DNA from 2 places in the Microbacterium sp. ZW T5_56 genome. Region 1 is predicted to be linked to the other one. Evidence: predicted binding sites of a transcription regulator. Region 1 holds the regulator's gene; the other holds the start of a gene.

The links. The regulator LexA, encoded in region 1, represses DNA repair genes until DNA is damaged. The targets are predictions, from matches to a motif close to TCGAACANNTGTTCGA.
Region 2: a site for LexA is predicted at 4,069-4,084, ahead of ACI3KU_RS03635 (DUF222 domain-containing protein). Genes of this name have one in related genera too.

What each region holds. Positions count from the first base shown of each region.
Region 1 covers NZ_JBJDRI010000040.1:23,845-33,760, reverse strand. The annotation lists gene ACI3KU_RS16345 (prolyl oligopeptidase family serine peptidase) at 1-416, opposite strand, end outside; gene ACI3KU_RS16340 (methylenetetrahydrofolate reductase) at 639-1,586, shown strand; gene metE (5-methyltetrahydropteroyltriglutamate--homocysteine S-methyltransferase) at 1,583-3,901, shown strand; gene lexA (transcriptional repressor LexA) at 3,965-4,702, opposite strand; gene ACI3KU_RS16325 (LysM peptidoglycan-binding domain-containing protein) at 4,952-5,359, shown strand; gene ACI3KU_RS16320 (histidinol-phosphate transaminase) at 5,610-6,689, shown strand; gene hisB (imidazoleglycerol-phosphate dehydratase HisB) at 6,691-7,308, shown strand; gene hisH (imidazole glycerol phosphate synthase subunit HisH) at 7,305-7,961, shown strand; gene priA (bifunctional 1-(5-phosphoribosyl)-5-((5-phosphoribosylamino)methylideneamino)imidazole-4-carboxamide isomerase/phosphoribosylanthranilate isomerase PriA) at 7,993-8,739, shown strand; gene ACI3KU_RS16300 (SseB family protein) at 8,723-9,490, shown strand; gene ACI3KU_RS16295 (DUF1844 domain-containing protein) at 9,583-9,916, opposite strand, start outside.
Region 2 covers NZ_JBJDRI010000005.1:33,135-39,671, reverse strand. The annotation lists gene ACI3KU_RS03645 (fibronectin type III domain-containing protein) at 1-1,250, opposite strand, end outside; gene ACI3KU_RS03640 (glycosyltransferase) at 1,483-3,834, opposite strand; gene ACI3KU_RS03635 (DUF222 domain-containing protein) at 4,106-5,641, shown strand; gene ACI3KU_RS03630 (nucleotide sugar dehydrogenase) at 5,910-6,537, shown strand, end outside.

The sequences.
Region 1 (9,916 bases):
GCAGCGGTGTGCACCTCCCGGACTGCCAGCAGGCGCCCGCGCTGCAGCCGCAGGCCGCCGAATCGTGCGGCAGGATCGATCGGCGTGAGGGGCCGTGGATCGGCAGAGCCTGCGGCAAGCAGGTAGATCCGCTGGTCGCTCTTCTCCACGAAGAGCAGGTCGCCGGCATCGGTCGCCGCCCACGCCCCGCCGCCGTACTCGTGCACCCGAGAACCAGCGCTCCACGGCGACGGCAGCAGGGGAGCGGTGTCACCCTCGCGGTAGATCGCCATTCGTCCGCCCTCGGCGGGAATGGACTGCGCCCACCACACCTCATCGCCCACGAAAGTGGCTCCGTCATACCGCGGCGCGGCCGCGGCGACGTCTGCGGCAGTGATGATCGACGGCCAGGTTCCAAAGGGGAGGGTCTCGCTCATGACTCGACCCTACTCGCCGGCACGGACATTGACGGGGCCCCGCCGAGGGGCCGAGAGGCGCCACACAACAGCGTCCTGACACATGACGTCACACCGTCGACACACGACGTCACACCCATTTCGATGCCCCTGTGATCGTGACCTATCTTTGACCCACCGCCGCGGAGTCCAGCGACGGTGCGGAGGGGCCCGCCATCCGTCCCCACTCACCGAGATTGACCGATGTCCTGTACCACCTCCTCCGTACCGTTCTCCTTCGAGCTGTACCCGCCGCGCACTGAGCAGTCGCGGGAGGCGTTGGAGACGACCATCCAGGCCCTCGCTGCTGCGGGCCCCCGGTTCATCTCGGTCACCTACGGTGCCGGCGGCTCGGTGGGCGGCCGCTCGCTTGATGTTCTGAAGTACATCCGCCAGCACACCACCGTCGAGCCGCTGGCCCACCTCACCTGCGTGGGCAACACCTACTCCGGCGCCGCGACGCTCATCCGCGAGTTCCTCGACGCCGACATCCGCAGCTTCCTGGCCCTCCGCGGCGACCTTCCGGCCGGCATGACCGAAGCGGACGCCTTCGAGGGCGATCTGGAATCCGCCGCCCAGCTGGTGCAGCTCATCGACCGAGTCCAGGCGGAGCGCGCGCCCTACGTGGAAGCCGACCTCCCGGGTCTGCCGGGGGCGGCGCGTGTGGATCCGCGCCAGCGGGTCGACATCGCCGTGGCCGCCTTCCCCAACGGCCATCCGCGGTCGCGATTCCCGCGCGAGCACATCGATGCGCTGCTCGCCAAGCAGGCGGCCGGCGCGACGCTCGCCATCACCCAGCTCTTCTTCCACCCGGAGGACTACCTCGGTTTCGTGATCCGTGCGCGCGAAGCCGGAGTCACCATCCCCATCCTTCCCGGCATCATGCCGATCACCTCCCCGCAGCGACTCCGCCGCGTTCTCGAGCTCACCGGCGAGGACATCCCGGGCGAGCTGATCGTTGGCCTCGAGATCGAGCCGACGCCTGAAGGCCAGCGTGAGCTCGGCGTGGCCTACGCCGCCAAGCTCGCGCGCGCCGTTGTCGATGGCGGTGCCCCCGGGGTCCATCTCTACGCGTTCAACAATCACGACACGGTTCTCGCGGTGCTTCGCGAGGCCGGCATCCTCACCTCACATAAGGAGACTGCACGATGACCGCTTTCCCCGCCGGGACGATCCTCGGCTACCCGCGCATCGGACGCCGCCGCGAGCTCAAGCGAGCCGTGGAGGCGCACTGGGCGGGAAAGAGCAGCGTCGAGGAGCTGGAGAGCACGGCGGCGGAGCTGCGCGCCGCCACGCGTCGTCGCCTGGCCGACCTCGGCCTCGGCCGTGAGGACTCGTCGATCCCGGAGTCCTTCTCCTACTACGACCAGGTGCTCGATCTGACCGTGGCGGTCGGCGCCCTTCCGACCCGCTTCCAGGACCTTCGCGGTGCGGACGGCTCGTTCGGGCTCGACGCCCTGTTCACGGCGGCGCGCGGCGTGGGTGAGCACGCCCCCCTGGAGATGACGAAGTGGTTCGACACCAACTACCACTACCTCGTGCCCGAGATCGGTCCGGAGACCGCCTTCTCGCTCTCGTCCGACCGCTTCGCACAGCAGGTGGCCGAAGCGCGCGAAGACGGGTTCACCACGCGTCCGGTGCTCGTCGGCCCGGTGACCTTCCTCGCACTCGCGAAGGCCTCCGATGAGGCTGGGGCGGACTACCGTCCGCTGGAGCGCCTGGAGGACCTGCTGCCGGTGTACGTCGAGCTGCTCGCCTCTCTCCGTGCCGCTGGTGCCGAGTGGGTTCAGCTGGACGAGCCGGCCCTGGTCAGCCAGAGCCTGCCGTACTCCGACGCCGAGCTCGCCGCCGCTGCCGAGCGTGCCTATGCGGTGCTGGGTGCGGCTGCCGGTCGCCCGCAGATCCTGGTCGCCTCCGGCTACGCGCAGCTCTCGGCCGAGGCGTGGAGCGTCCTGGCCGCGGCTCCCGTCGAGGCGCTCGCCATCGACCTCACTCGTGGGTCGCTGCTGGCGCCGGTCGCCGGTCTGGAGACCAAGGTCCTGGTCGCCGGTGTGGTCGACGGCCGCAACATCTGGCGGGGCGATCTCGCCGCCGCCTTCGACAAGCTGGAGGCCGCCCGCGGTCTTGGCGCGGCGCAGGTCTCGGTGGGAACGTCGACGTCCCTGCAGCACGTTCCGCACGATGTGGCCGATGAGGAGCAGCTCGATGAGCGGCTCCGCTCCTGGCTGGCGTTCGCCGACCAGAAGGTCCAGCAGGTTGAGGTGCTCGCGCGCGGACTCGTTGACGGCCGCGACGCGATTGCCGCGGAGCTCGATGCCGCGACGGCCGCGCTGGCCGATCGTGCAGGCGCGCCGGGCGTTCGCGTGGACGCCGTCCGTGCTCGTACCGCCGGCCTCGCCGCCGTCGACTTCGAGCGCGGCAACGAGGAGGAGCGCGTCGCGGAGCAGACCGCGGCCCTGGGCCTTCCGGTCCTGCCCACCACGACGATCGGATCGTTCCCGCAGACCGGTGACATCCGTCGTGCTCGTGCCGCGCACGCCAAGGGCGAGATCGACGACGCCGCCTACGAGGGCTTCCTCCGCGACGAGATCTCTCGCGTGATCGACCTCCAGCACGACCTCGACATCGACGTGCTGGTGCACGGCGAGGCCGAGCGTAACGATATGGTGCAGTACTTCGCCGAACTGCTGGACGGCTTCGCCGTGACGCAGAACGGCTGGGTGCAGTCGTACGGCTCGCGTGCAACGCGTCCGTCGATCCTGTGGGGCGATGTGTCGCGTCCGGCCCCGATGACGGTGCGTTGGGCCGAGTTCGCGCAGTCCCTGAGCGAGAAGCACGTGAAGGGCATGCTCACGGGACCCGTGACCATCCTGGCGTGGTCCTTCGTCCGCGACGACCAGCCGCTGGCCGAGACCGCGAACCAGGTCGGTCTCGCGCTGCGCGACGAGATCACCGACCTCGAGAACGCCGGCATCAAGATCATCCAGGTGGACGAGCCCGCCCTGCGCGAGCTTCTGCCGCTGAAGGCCGAGGACCAGGCGCCGTACCTGGATTGGTCGGTGGGCTCCTTCCGTCTCGCGACGGCCGGTGCACACAACGCGACGCAGATCCACACGCACCTGTGCTACTCGGAGTTCTCCGTCGTGATCGACGCGATCACGGCGCTCGATGCCGATGTCACCTCGATCGAGGCGGCGCGCAGCCGCGGCGACGTGATCGACGACATTCGCGACTCCGGCTTCCCGCACGGCGTCGGCCCGGGTGTCTGGGACATCCACTCGCCGCGCGTGCCGTCCGTGGAGGAGCAGCAGGCCATCCTGCAGCGCGCCGTGGACGTTCTGCCGCACCAGCTCGTGTGGGCGAACCCGGACTGTGGTCTGAAGACCCGTGGCTACGACGAGACGGTGGAGTCGCTGCGCAACCTGGTGGCGGCGACGAAGAACGTCCGTGTCGGCATCAGCGCCTGACCTGGCAAACGCCCGAGGCCCCCGGATCTCAGATCCGGGGGCCTCGGGCGTTTGGTCGCGGGGTCAGATGGCGCGGAGCACGGCGACGACCTTGCCGAGGACCGTCGCCTCATCACCGAGGATGGGCTCGAACGCGGTGTTGCGGGGGAGGAGCCAGGTGTGGCCGTCGCGACGGCGGAAGGTCTTGACCGTGGCCTCGCCGTCGAGCATCGCGGCCACGATGTCTCCGTTGTCGGCATCGTTCTGCACGCGCACCACAACCCAGTCACCGTCGCAGATGGCGGCATCGATCATCGACTCGCCGTTCACCTTCAGCATGAACAGCTCGCCCTTGCCCACGAGCTGACGCGGCAGCGGGAAGATCTCCTCGACCTGCTGGTCCGCCGTGATCGGCACACCGGCTGCGATCTGTCCGACCAGCGGGACCAGTGCCGCATCGCCCACCGGGGTCATCGCGTCTGCGGGGTTCTCGGCGGCCGTACCCGGCAGATCGATCAGCACCTCCATCGCGCGGGTCTTGCCCGGATCGCGACGCAGGTATCCGCTGAGCTCGAGCTGGCCCAGCTGGTGCGTGACGCTGGACAGTGACTTCAGGCCCACCGCGTCACCGATCTCGCGCATGCTCGGCGGATAGCCGTTGCGCGCGATGGAGCGCTGAATGACCTCCAGGATGGCGAGCTGCTTCTCGCTGAGACTCCGACGGCGTCGGGTACCGGTGCGTCCGGTGCTCTCCACGGGGCGATCGGAGCCTGTCGCGGGGCCGCTCTCCAGCGTGGTGTCGGGGCCGGATGCCTCGCTCATGTCCTTGCTCCTTCGGGCGAAAACGCCAATGTCGGTGGTCCGTGGTGTGCTGTGCGTATCGAAACCGTATCCGAGTTTCGAGTGATCCGAGGACTTTTGTTCGAGCGTGTCGCTGATTTCGATCAGCCGGGATTCGAAAAACGGGTTGACGGATTCGTACATCGAACATATATTCGGTACGTAGGTTCGCATCCGGCCCTCCCGGCCGAGGCCCGGATGCGAACCATACCGAGAGAGGGAGGACAGAACATGAGCACCATCAGCATCGCCACCGGCATCACCGCCTCGCCGGCACCGCGTTTCACGTCGGCATCGTCGTCGCAGACCTCGCCGCGCACGCGTCTGCGCATCACCGCGCGCGGTCGTCGCGTGCTCACCTTCCTTGCGAGCCTTCCGCTCATCGCGGTGATCGCGGTCGCTGTCCTGAGCGGCGGTTCGGCGATCGCCTCTCATGAGGCCGGTGCCCCGGCGGGCACGTTCACGAACATCTCCGTCATGCCCGGCGACTCACTGTGGAGCATTGCCACCACGGTGGCACCGGAGGCAGACCCGCGTGATGTGGTTGCCGAGATCTCTCGCCTCAACAACCTGCACACGGACGCGCTGTCGGCAGGGCAGACGCTCGCGATCCCGAGCTCCTATTTCGACGCTGAGTAGGTATCAGACCTGAGGAGTTCGCACGCTGGGGCGTGCTCGCCGGCACATGCGTCGGCATGGCCCCGGGGTGCGGTCCCTCGTCCAGATCCAGATCCAGCCGGTCCGCGCCTCTTTCTCTCTCTCTTGCGCGGGCCGGCTTCGTCGTTTCTGGTGTCGTCGGGAGGGGCCGAGCGTCTGATGGTGGGGAGCCGTGTCGGATCATGACAGTTCCGAATCGGCGCCACGGCCCTTCGCGGCCTAGCATGGAGCGGTGACTGCCTCTCTCGGTGACCTTCCCCTTCGTGATGATCTACGCGGGATGACGCCCTACGGCGCCCCGCAGGCTGCTCTTCCGGTCGCGCTCAACGTCAACGAGAACACGCATCCGATTCCCGATGACGTGGCAAGCGGGATCATCGATGCCATCTCGCTCATCATCCGCGACGTCAACCGCTACCCGGATCGTGAGTTCACGGCTCTTCGCGAGGGGTTTGCGAAGTATCTCGGTCACGGCCTGAGCGCCGACCAGATCTGGGCGGCAAACGGGTCGAACGAGGTCCTCCAGCACATCATGCAGGCCTTCGGCGGGCCGGGACGCACGGTATACGGCTTCGGCCCGACCTACTCGATGTACGGTCTCCTCGCTCGCGGAACCGGTGCGACGTGGGCGGTGGGGGAGCGCGGCGCGAACTACACCCTGACGGCCGAGTCCGCCGCCGCGCAGGTCCGCGAAGCCGCACCCGACATCGTGCTGCTCTGCTCGCCCAACAACCCGACCGGAACGCCGCTGAGCTTGGACGTGGTCGAAGGGGTCTACGACGCCACGGACGGCATTGTCGTCGTCGATGAGGCGTACGGGGAGTTCGCGCCGCATGACCAGCCCAGTGCCTTGACGCTCCTCGAAGGGCGTCCGCGGCTCGCGGTGTCGCGCACGATGAGCAAGGCGTTCGCGTTCGCCGGAGCGCGTGTCGGGTACCTCGCCGCCGATCCCGCTTTCATCGACGCGCTCCGCCTCGTCCGCCTGCCGTATCACCTGAGCGCGATCACGCAGGCCGCGGCGCTGGCTGCCCTCCAGCACGCCGACGAGATGCTCGCGATGGTCGACGAGATCGTCGTCCAGCGCGATCGCATGTTCGCTACGCTCGAGGCCCTCGGCTACGAGCCCTCGCCGTCCTGGACCAACTTCATCCTGTTCGGTGGGGTCGCCGATCCCGCGGCCACGTGGCAGGCGCTCTACGACCAGGGCGTGCTGATCCGCGACGTCGGAATCCCCGGGACCCTGCGCGTCAGCGCCGGCACCGAGGATGAGACCACTGCATTCCTCGACGCCCTCGCCTCACTGGGAGCCTGACATGACCGCCGACCTCACCACCCACCGCACCGCTCGTCGCGAGCGGGCGACCAGCGAGTCCACCGTCGAGCTCGAGCTCGACCTCGACGGCACGGGGCAGAGCAGCATCGACACCTCGGTGCCGTTCTTCAACCACCTGCTGACGGCGTTCGCGAAGCACTCGCTCACGGACCTCACGGTGCGCGCCCACGGCGACACCGATATCGACGCGCACCACACCGTGGAGGACGTCGCGATCGTGCTGGGTCAGGCAATTCGCGAAGCGCTCGGCGACAAGAGCGGCATCGCCCGCTACGGCGACGCCCTCGTTCCGCTGGACGAGGCGCTGGCGCAGGCGGTCGTCGACATCTCCGGACGTCCCTACCTCGTGCACACCGGGGAGCCCGACGGGTACGAGTTCCACCTCATCGGGGGGCACTTCACCGGATCGCTGGTGCGGCACGTCTTCGAGGCCATCGCGTTCAATGCTGGTCTCACCGTTCACGTGAACGTCGTTTCGGGACGAGACCCGCACCACATCGCGGAAGCGGAGTTCAAGGCCTTCGCGCGGGCGTTCCGTCGGGCCAAGGCCCTCGACCCGCTGGTCGACGGCATTCCGAGCACCAAGGGCGCGCTATGAGCGCCGAAACACGCCCCGTCGTTGCGGTTCTGGACTACGGCTCCGGCAATGTCCACTCCGCGGTCAAGGCGCTCGAGGCGGCAGGGGCGGATGCCCGGCTGACCAAGGATCGCGCGCTGGTGCTCGACGCGGACGGTCTGGTCGTCCCGGGCGTCGGTGCCTTCGCTGCGGTGGCCGAGGCGCTGCGGGCTCAGCGGGCCCACGAGCTGATCGGACGCCGTCTCGCGGGAGGCCGGCCCGTGCTCGGCATCTGTGTCGGCATGCAGGTGCTGTTCGAGCGCGGGATCGAGCGCGGGATCGAAGCGGACGGACTCGACGAATGGCCGGGGACGGTCACCGAGCTTGACGCCCCGGTGCTTCCGCACATGGGATGGGACACGGTGGAGGCTCCGGAAGACTCGGTGCTGTTCCGCGGTATCGAGGACGAGCGCTTCTATTTTGTGCATTCCTATGCGGCGAAGGACTGGCCGCTGGAGGTCTACGGAAGCTTCCCGAAACCGCAGCTCACCTGGTCCACGCATGGCGATCGCTTCCTGGCGGCCGTGGAGAACGGCCCGCTGTCGGCGACCCAGTTCCACCCCGAGAAATCGGGCGATGCCGGAATCCGGCTGCTCGCGAATTGGATCGGCAGTCTTGCCCGGACTAGTCTCTGAACCTGTTGTGACCGCCGTACACGAGGATAAAATGAACGACTTCGCGTCCACCCCCGCACTCACGCTGCTCCCCGCCGTCGACGTCGCCGATGGCAAGGCGGTGCGCCTGACCCAGGGTGAGGCCGGCTCGGAGACCAGCTACGGCGACCCCATCGACGCCGCACTCGCCTGGGCTGACCAGGGTGCCGAGTGGGTGCACCTCGTGGACCTGGACGCCGCCTTCGGGCGCGGCAACAACACGGCGATCCTTCGCAAGGTGATCCGCTCGCTGCGCGGCGTGAGCATCGAGCTCTCGGGTGGCATCCGCGACGACGCCTCGCTGGAGGCGGCGCTCGAGAGCGGGGCGACTCGCATCAACCTCGGCACCGCAGCGCTGGAGAACCCCGAGTGGGCCGCCGACGTGATCGCCCGCTATGGGGACGCGATCGCGGTCGGGCTGGACGTGCGCGGCACGACGCTCGCCGCGCGCGGCTGGACGCAGGACGGCGGTGACCTCTGGGAGGTCCTGGACCGCCTGGAAGACGCCGGCTGCAGCCGTTACGTCGTCACCGATGTGACCAAGGACGGGACGCTGCGCGGCCCGAACCTGGAGCTGCTGCGCGAGATGACCCAGCGCACGCCGAAGCCGATCGTCGCCTCCGGCGGCGTGTCGAGCCTGGATGACATCGCCGCGCTGCGTGAACTCGTTCCGCTGGGCGTCGAGGGTGCGATCGTGGGCAAGGCGCTGTACGCGGGTGCATTCACGCTGGCCGAGGCGCTGGATGTCGCCGGCGCGTAACATCGGCGACTCCGCCGGCGTTCCCTGGGAGGGGCGTCGGTTCGAGGAGAACGCGAACGCCGCCGACGATGGCTCGGCTGATCCGCGACTCGACGCGGCCCTACGTGGGTTCCGTGATGGATCGGCGCGCCAGGAAGACGTGATCGACGCGCTGCGCCAGGCGCGCGTGCTGGTTCCCCTTGTTGCCGAGAAGGGTGACGAGGGCGTCGGGCCGACCGGTCTGACCGTGGACAAGACGCAGGAGCTGTCGCTCATCACGGTGGCGGCGCCCGATGGCCGCACCGTGCTTCCGGTCTTCTCCAGCGTCGCGACGCTGAGCGCGTGGGATCCGCAGGCCCGACCGATTCCCGTGGCCGGGCTGCGTGCTGCGGTGTCAGCCGCGTCGGATGGAACCGAGCTGATCGTGATCGACCCGACCTCTCCGACGGAGTTCGTCGTGCGTCGTCCCGCGGTCTGGGCGATCGCGCAGGAGCAGCCGTGGACGCCGAGCCCGCAGTCGCCCGAGGTGTTCACCGCGCTCCAGGAGTCCGTGGGAACGGAACTCGCGGTGATCGATGCGACCGTGTCCGCCGGGGATCCCGAGGCGCGCCTGCGCGGCCCCGAACTCGTGATCACCCTGCAGCTCATGGACGGACTCGACCAGCATGAGCTCGACGCGGTGCTGCAGCGCCTCGTGCAGCGCTGGGCCGCCGACGATCGGATGGCGACGCTCGCCGACTCCCTCTCCGTCCGCCTCCGCCGCGCCCCCTGACACCGGATCCTCACCGCGAGAAACCCAAGCAAGGCCGAGAAACCCCGCGTTGCAGGGTTTCTCGGACTTGCTTGGGTTTCTCGGGTGGGGTGTCAGTTCACCGGACCGGTGTACTTCTCGCCGGGGCCCTGGCCGATCGGATCGGGGATGGGGGAGGCCTCACGGAAGGCCAGCTGCACCGAACGCAGGCCGTCGCGCAGCGAACGGGCATGCATGTCGCTGATGTCGGGGGCTGCGGCGGTCACAAGGCCGGCCAGCGCGTTGATGAGCTTGCGGGCCTCATCCAGATCCGTCTGGTGGTTGGGATCGTCGGCCAGACCGGTCTTCACGGCGGCGGCGCTGAGCAGATGCACGGCCGTGGTGGTGATGACCTCGACGGCGGGGACGTCGGCGATGTCACGGCTCGCGGACGCGGCGGCAGCCTCC
Region 2 (6,537 bases), on a different contig from region 1:
TCGTCGAGCGCGGCTTCGGTGGTCGTGAGAATGACTCGGTTGTCTTGGTGCGCGATCGCATCGATGTGTCGCAGCACGCCACCCGGGAACACGTCGCTCGCAGCCCCCACGATCACGTTGCCCACGCTCAGAGCTGTCACTGCCGCTGGCGCCGGGTCGGACCAGGCGAGACCTTCGTCGCTCGCAGCGACGACCGCTGCCATCGTGGCCTCATCCATGACGACCACATCGGCCTTGATGTCAACGGTCGGGCTCGCGCCGGAACTGCTCACCGCTCCCTCACCAGCACCCACCGCATTCGTCGCGACGACGGTGAACAGGTACGACGCCGCCGCGTCTTCGAAGTCCGTCGCCTGCGCGGTGCCCGCGGCGGAGCCCACGTTCATCGAGTGCAGGATTGCCCCGTCGACGGCGACCCAGGCACCGTCGGCATCTGTCTCTGCGCGTTGCCAACTGACGGTGTAGCCAGTGATCGAGCTTCCCCCATCATCGGCCGGCTCGTTCCACGACACGTCAATCGCGCCGGCAGCGTCAGGCAGCACAGTAAGCCCACGCGGTGCACCAGGGACGTAGTCGGCGGACGGCGTAGCCGCTGTCACCGCGGCAGGTGAGGCCCCAGCCGCGTTCACCGCGGCAAGCTCGATGCTGTACTCGGTGCCGCTCTGCAGACCGCTCAGAACGGCGTTCGTCTCGGTCGGACCCGGCGCCGCCATCGCCGCCTCCGTTCCATCGGCAGCGCGAGCGACCACCGTGTAGCCGGTGACGGGCGAGCCGCCATCGAAAGCGGGTGCGGCCCACGACACGGTCACTTCCCCGTCGCGACCGATGCTCCCGGTGAACACCGGCTCCCGCGGCGCCTGGGCAGGCAGCGGCACGACAGCGTCAGAGACGTTGGAGAGGTCGGACGTTCCCACTTCGTTGGTCGCCGTCATCGTCACGGTGTAGGCCACCTGCGGGCACAGCCCGGTGATGAAGGCGGCCGTCGCGCTCCCGTCCACCGATAGCACCACGGGAGCCGGTGACGGACAGATGTCGGGAATGCCGTCCGAGGCTGGTGATGCGGTCACATCGTAGGACGTGACCGCTGCCGCAGGATCCGCGGGCAGCCATGATGCCATCACCGACAGCCCGTCGCCGGCGACGTCCACCACCATCGGCGCGGCTGGCACGTCTACCGGCGCGACGGCATTCAGCTGCGGCAAGCTTGGTGCGGCGTTCGCCGGGGTGGAGATGAACAGTGAGCTCGCCATCGCCGCAACGGCGGCGACTGCTGCCAGGCGAAGAGATTTCGAACGGGACCGGGCGCTCTCGGGTCGCATTGCTCAGCCATTCCGCGGACATGCCGCAGGGTCGAGGAACAGCGACTCGGGACGCGCCGCTACGAGGACCATAGCGTTTCCTGAGTGTCTACTGAAAGCGTGAGAACGACCGATTTCAACGAATGGACGTTTTCGCACGCGTCGACGGCGGCGTGGTGGCGAGTCAGCGCGCCCGCAGCCAGCCCTTCGCGCGATGCGCGAGGGGCCGAAGGCCGGGAACTCGCGCGAGCGTCGCCCGTCCGAGAGGCGCCGCCGATTGCCACATGCGCACACCGAGTGAGGACTGATCCACCGCCCCCCGCGTCGTCTCCTCCCGGCCGCGACGCGGAGCGCGCTCGGCGAAGAACACCATGAACCCGAGGAGATGCTGGGCATCCTCGATCGTCGGAGCGGGAGAGAACTCGGCGGGCAGCGTCCCCTCCACCACGCCGGTGTAGAGCGCAGCGAAGTCGTAGTCGAGAGCGCGCGCTGCAGCGTTCACTGATGCGTCAGACAGCTCCCGATAGCGAGCGGGATCGCCGAGGACCTCGCTGATCTGTCGTGCCAGTCCACCCGCATCGCCCTGCGCCACCGCCACCACGCCGTCGTTGTCCTGCACCAGCGTCAGCCAGGGCAGCTCGTACATGAACACCGGCAGGCCACGCGCCTGCGCCTCGGCGATGGTGAGCTGGTAGCCCTCGATGATGCTCGTGGAGACGAATGCGTCGGCTGCGTCGATCGCGGCGATCAACTCGTCACCGTGGCGCGGGCCGATCGCCACCACCTGATCGCCGACACGACGCCGGCGTGCCTCCGCGTTGAACTTCTTCGCGGTGAGGGTGTCCCAGTCGGGTCCGATGACCGTGAGTCGGAAGTCCACTGACAGCTTGCGCAGCTGCACGCCGATCTCGATGAGTTCGGTCACCTGCTTGGTGCGCTGCTCCAACCGACCCCACCACACCAGCTCGATGTGCCCGGCCGGCGGAACCTTCGTCACGTGTTGCGCGACCGAGGCCTGCAGCATCGGCGATGGCGGGTTCGGCACGAAAGCGGCGTGCTCTACGCCCCGCAGCTTGAAGTACGCCACATCCAGCGGAGAGAGCGTGATGAGCTGCGCGAGCGTATTGCTGCACTGCTCGATCAGTGAGAGTCGATCGTTGCCGTCGTAGATCGGGCGGCCCACGAAGTTGTGCAGCCACCCCACGGTCGCCGCCCCCTCCGACCGCGCCATCAGCGCGAACTCGGGCCAGTACCTTGTATAGAGCACCTGGTGATCGATCACCACGTCGATCTCGTGCTCGCGACAGATTTCCGCCCACTCCTGCATGCGGTCCACGAGTTCACGGGACTGGAGCTCGACGAACTCGACTCCCGGCGGAACAGCCTGCGGGTCGCTACCCTTGCTGCGAGCCACCACCGTCACGCGATATCCGGCTTCGCGCAGGTAGTGGGCCTGCGAGGCGAGAACCGCCGACACACCGCCGGTGCGCAAGGTGGACGTCGCCAGCAGCACACTGCGCACGGGACGATCGCCGATCGGCTGCCAGGGAGTGTGGAACTTCAGCACGGTGAGAACGCGCGGGTAGAAGCGCGCCGCGCCCTGGATGATGTCGTGCGCGGACGCCACCTCATGCAGGTGAGCCAGCGCAGCGTCCAGCACCGTGCTGTCGCTGCGATCGATGAGCTGCGACGTCACATAACCGACGATCGACAGTCGCGCCGACTCGTACGCATCGGACAGCGCCTGCGGATCCGTGTGGTTCGCGGCGAGCGTCTCAACGGCGGAGCGGATGCTGTCGATCGAGCGGATCGCCGAGACGTAGAACTCGGCACGCTCGATGCTGTCCACCACCTGGCCGCTGCCTCCGCGACCGAAGTGATAGCGGTACAGCTTCTCCTCTATCGACACATAGCGAGTCACGAGTGCCGCGACCAGGAACATCAGCGGCAGATCGTTGACGCGGGGCAGCACGAGGTCGTCGGGGAGCTCCGCATACGCGTCGCGCAGCACGCTCGTGCGGAAGAGAAAGCGCCAGAGCTGCCCCTGTGCAGGCTTCCCCATCGGGAAGAGTCCCTCGAGGACGGCAACCGACCCGTCGAGTCGCTCATGTCGTGGCTGGAGGCGGCGCTCATACGACCCACCCGTGTGGCCGTTCTTGTCGATGATCGTCACCCCGAAGCCGACCAAGTCCGCGTCGCTCTCGCGCGCGACCTCCACCGCCCGCTGCGCAGCATTCGGTACCAGCTCGTCATCGCCATCCAGGAACAGCACGTACTGGGCCGCGGCGGCAAGGATCCCGACGCGACGTGCTTGGAAGGCCGAGAGGTTTCGTTCCTGTCGGATCAGACGCACGCGCGGATCGCGCGCGGCGAACCGCTCGACGACGGCGGCGGTTCCGTCGGTCGACGCGTCATCGACGCAGATGATCTCGATGTCGGGAAGGGTCTGCGCCAGCGCACTCTCGATCGACGCTGCGAGCGTCAGCTCGTCGTCGAATACCGGCATCACGATGGAGACAGCAGGAACCGGGGTCACCACACCGATTCTAGGCGGTGCGGTTCCCGCTGCCTCAGTATGAGGGCGGTGCATCCGTTCACCGCGCCCCAGGCAGCACCCGCGTGCAGACGTTCGTCATTGTCGCTCGCCGCCGCCGGAGTTGTGCTGCTGTCGCCCCGGCTCCGCCGGCGTGGGCGAGAAGACGAGCGCGGGTGGCGGCCGGAACAGCGAGGCGATGAACGTCCCGCTGAGTTATCCACAATCACGGCAGATTCGTATTTTTGTTCTATTCATGCGGCATCCTTGAGTCATGACATTCGTAGCTGAGACCCGAGAGGCACCTTCCCATATTGCCCGCGACGGCGCATACGGAGATGTGGATGTCGCGGTCGTGCGGGCCTATGTCGATGCTCTGGTAGCGCTGTCCCGATCGCGCGCGGCGACGGACGCACTGGAGGCGGTGCTGTTCGCCGATCTCGTGACACTGTCAGGTGCATCCGGGCGCTCGTCGGATGCAGACCTCATGTTGCGCTCGCTCGCGGCGGAGGTGGGTGCCGCGGTGCGCGTCAGCGACCGAACGATTCAACGGCAGATGTCCGACGCGCTTCAGCTTGTCGACAGCTTCCCCGCCGTGCACGAAGCGCTGTCTCACGGAGAGATCACGTCATCACATGTCCAGGTGATTCTGGAGCATGGGCTGCCGGTAGAGGCGGGCCCGGCTCGGGAGGAGTTCGTGGCGCGAGCGCTGCCGTTGGCACGGGTGGAGTCCCCGAACCGGTTGCGGCGCATGCTGGGCGGTATCGCGGAAGAGGTACGCGATATGAGCATCACGGAACGCCATCGCGAGGCCAGCCGCGCCCGCACCGTCTGGGTCACCGACGACCTGGACGGCATGGCCACCCTGCACGCCCTGCTCCCCTCCGTGCTCGCGCATGGGGTGAAGGACCGGTTGGATCGGATGGCCCACGCCCTCCGCGCCAGCAACAAGACGGCCAGGCACACCGGCACGGGTGCGGGTGCAGGCTTTGGCCCTGGTGCCCGTATGTGCCCCGGCGGAGATGTCTTGATCTCCACGGACGCGGGCGCCAGCCTCGAATCCGGCGTGGACACGGGCGCCAGCGCTGATTCTGAATCTGACGTTGGCATTGACGTTGACGCTGACGCTGACGTTGACGCTGACGCTTCAGAATTTCGCGATGTCCGGACGGTGGATCAGATCCGTGCCGACCTCCTCGCCGACCTACTCCTCACCACCACCCCCACCAGCGTCGACACCGCCATCGGATCCATCCACGCCACCATCGCCGTCACCATCCCCGTCCTCACCCTCCTCGGACAAGACGACACCGGCACCGAACTGGACGGCATCACCCCCATCGACGCAGACACCGCCCGCGTCCTGGCCGGCGGTCAGCCCGGACTAGACCGAATCCTCACCCACCCCATCACCGGCGCCATCCTCGCCACCGACCGATACCGCCCCACCGCGGAGATGAAACGCTTCCTCACCCACCGAGACCAACACTGCCGACACCCCGGATGCCGCGTCCCGATCCGCTACACCGACATCGACCACAACCACGACTGGGCCAACGGAGGAAAGACTGACATCAGTAACCTCGCCCCGCTCTGTCGCCGGCATCACACGTTGAAGACCAGCGCCGACTGGAAGCTCACTCCCCACCCCGACAATGACGGCACCGTCATCTTCCACACCCCGGCCGGGTACAAACACACCCAAAACCCACCGCCGCCCCACACCGTCAGCTTCACCCCCACCCGTGACGTCAACACCACCCAGGCCGGGGACAGCGACGATGGCGGTGACGGCGTACCTCCCTGGTGAGAGCACAGGTTCGCGGTCTCAACGTGATCAGCATCGCCTCATTGTCGCCGCCAGACGCGGCTCGACACCGTCCTGCCTCGAAGCGTGGTTCTCGTCACCTTCCCGTCTCGACGCACATTCTCAACGCACATCCTCGACGCACATCCTCGACGCACATCCTCGACGCCACCCCGCCCTACGGCGCTCGACACCGTCACACACCGAAGCGCGAGAGATATCGGCCGTCCAGAAGCAGGAACTGTACCCGGGCGCGTCTATTCTGGAAGCTATGAAGATTGCGATCGCCGGCACGGGTTACGTCGGACTCTCAAACGCCGTCGTCCTCGCACAGCACCATGAGGTCATCGCCGTCGACGTCAACGAGCACAAGGTGGATCTGCTGAACCAGCGGATCTCCCCCATCGTCGATGCCGAGCTCACCGAATACCTCGCCACCCGCGAGCTCAACCTCGCCGCCACGCTCGATGCCACGGTTGCCTATCACGACGCAGAGTTCGTCATCGTGGCGACGCCTACCAACTACGACGAGGACACCAAGTTCTTCGACACGTCATCGGTCGAGTCGGTGATCGACCTGGTGCTCTCCATCAACCCCGACGCCGCGATCATCATCAAGTCGACGATTCCCGTCGGCTTCACCGAGCGCATGACGACCGAGCACCCCGGCGCCACGATCATCTTCTCCCCGGAATTCCTGCGGGAGGGCCGCGCGCTCTACGACAACCTGCACCCGTCGCGCATCGTGGTCGGAGACCGCGGACCGGTCGGTCGTCGCTTCGCAGACCTGCTGGTCGAGGGTGCGATCGACGACAACGTGCCGGTGCTCCTCACCGGTGCCACGGAGGCGGAAGCCATCAAGCTCTTCGCCAACACGTACCTCGCACTGCGTGTGGCGT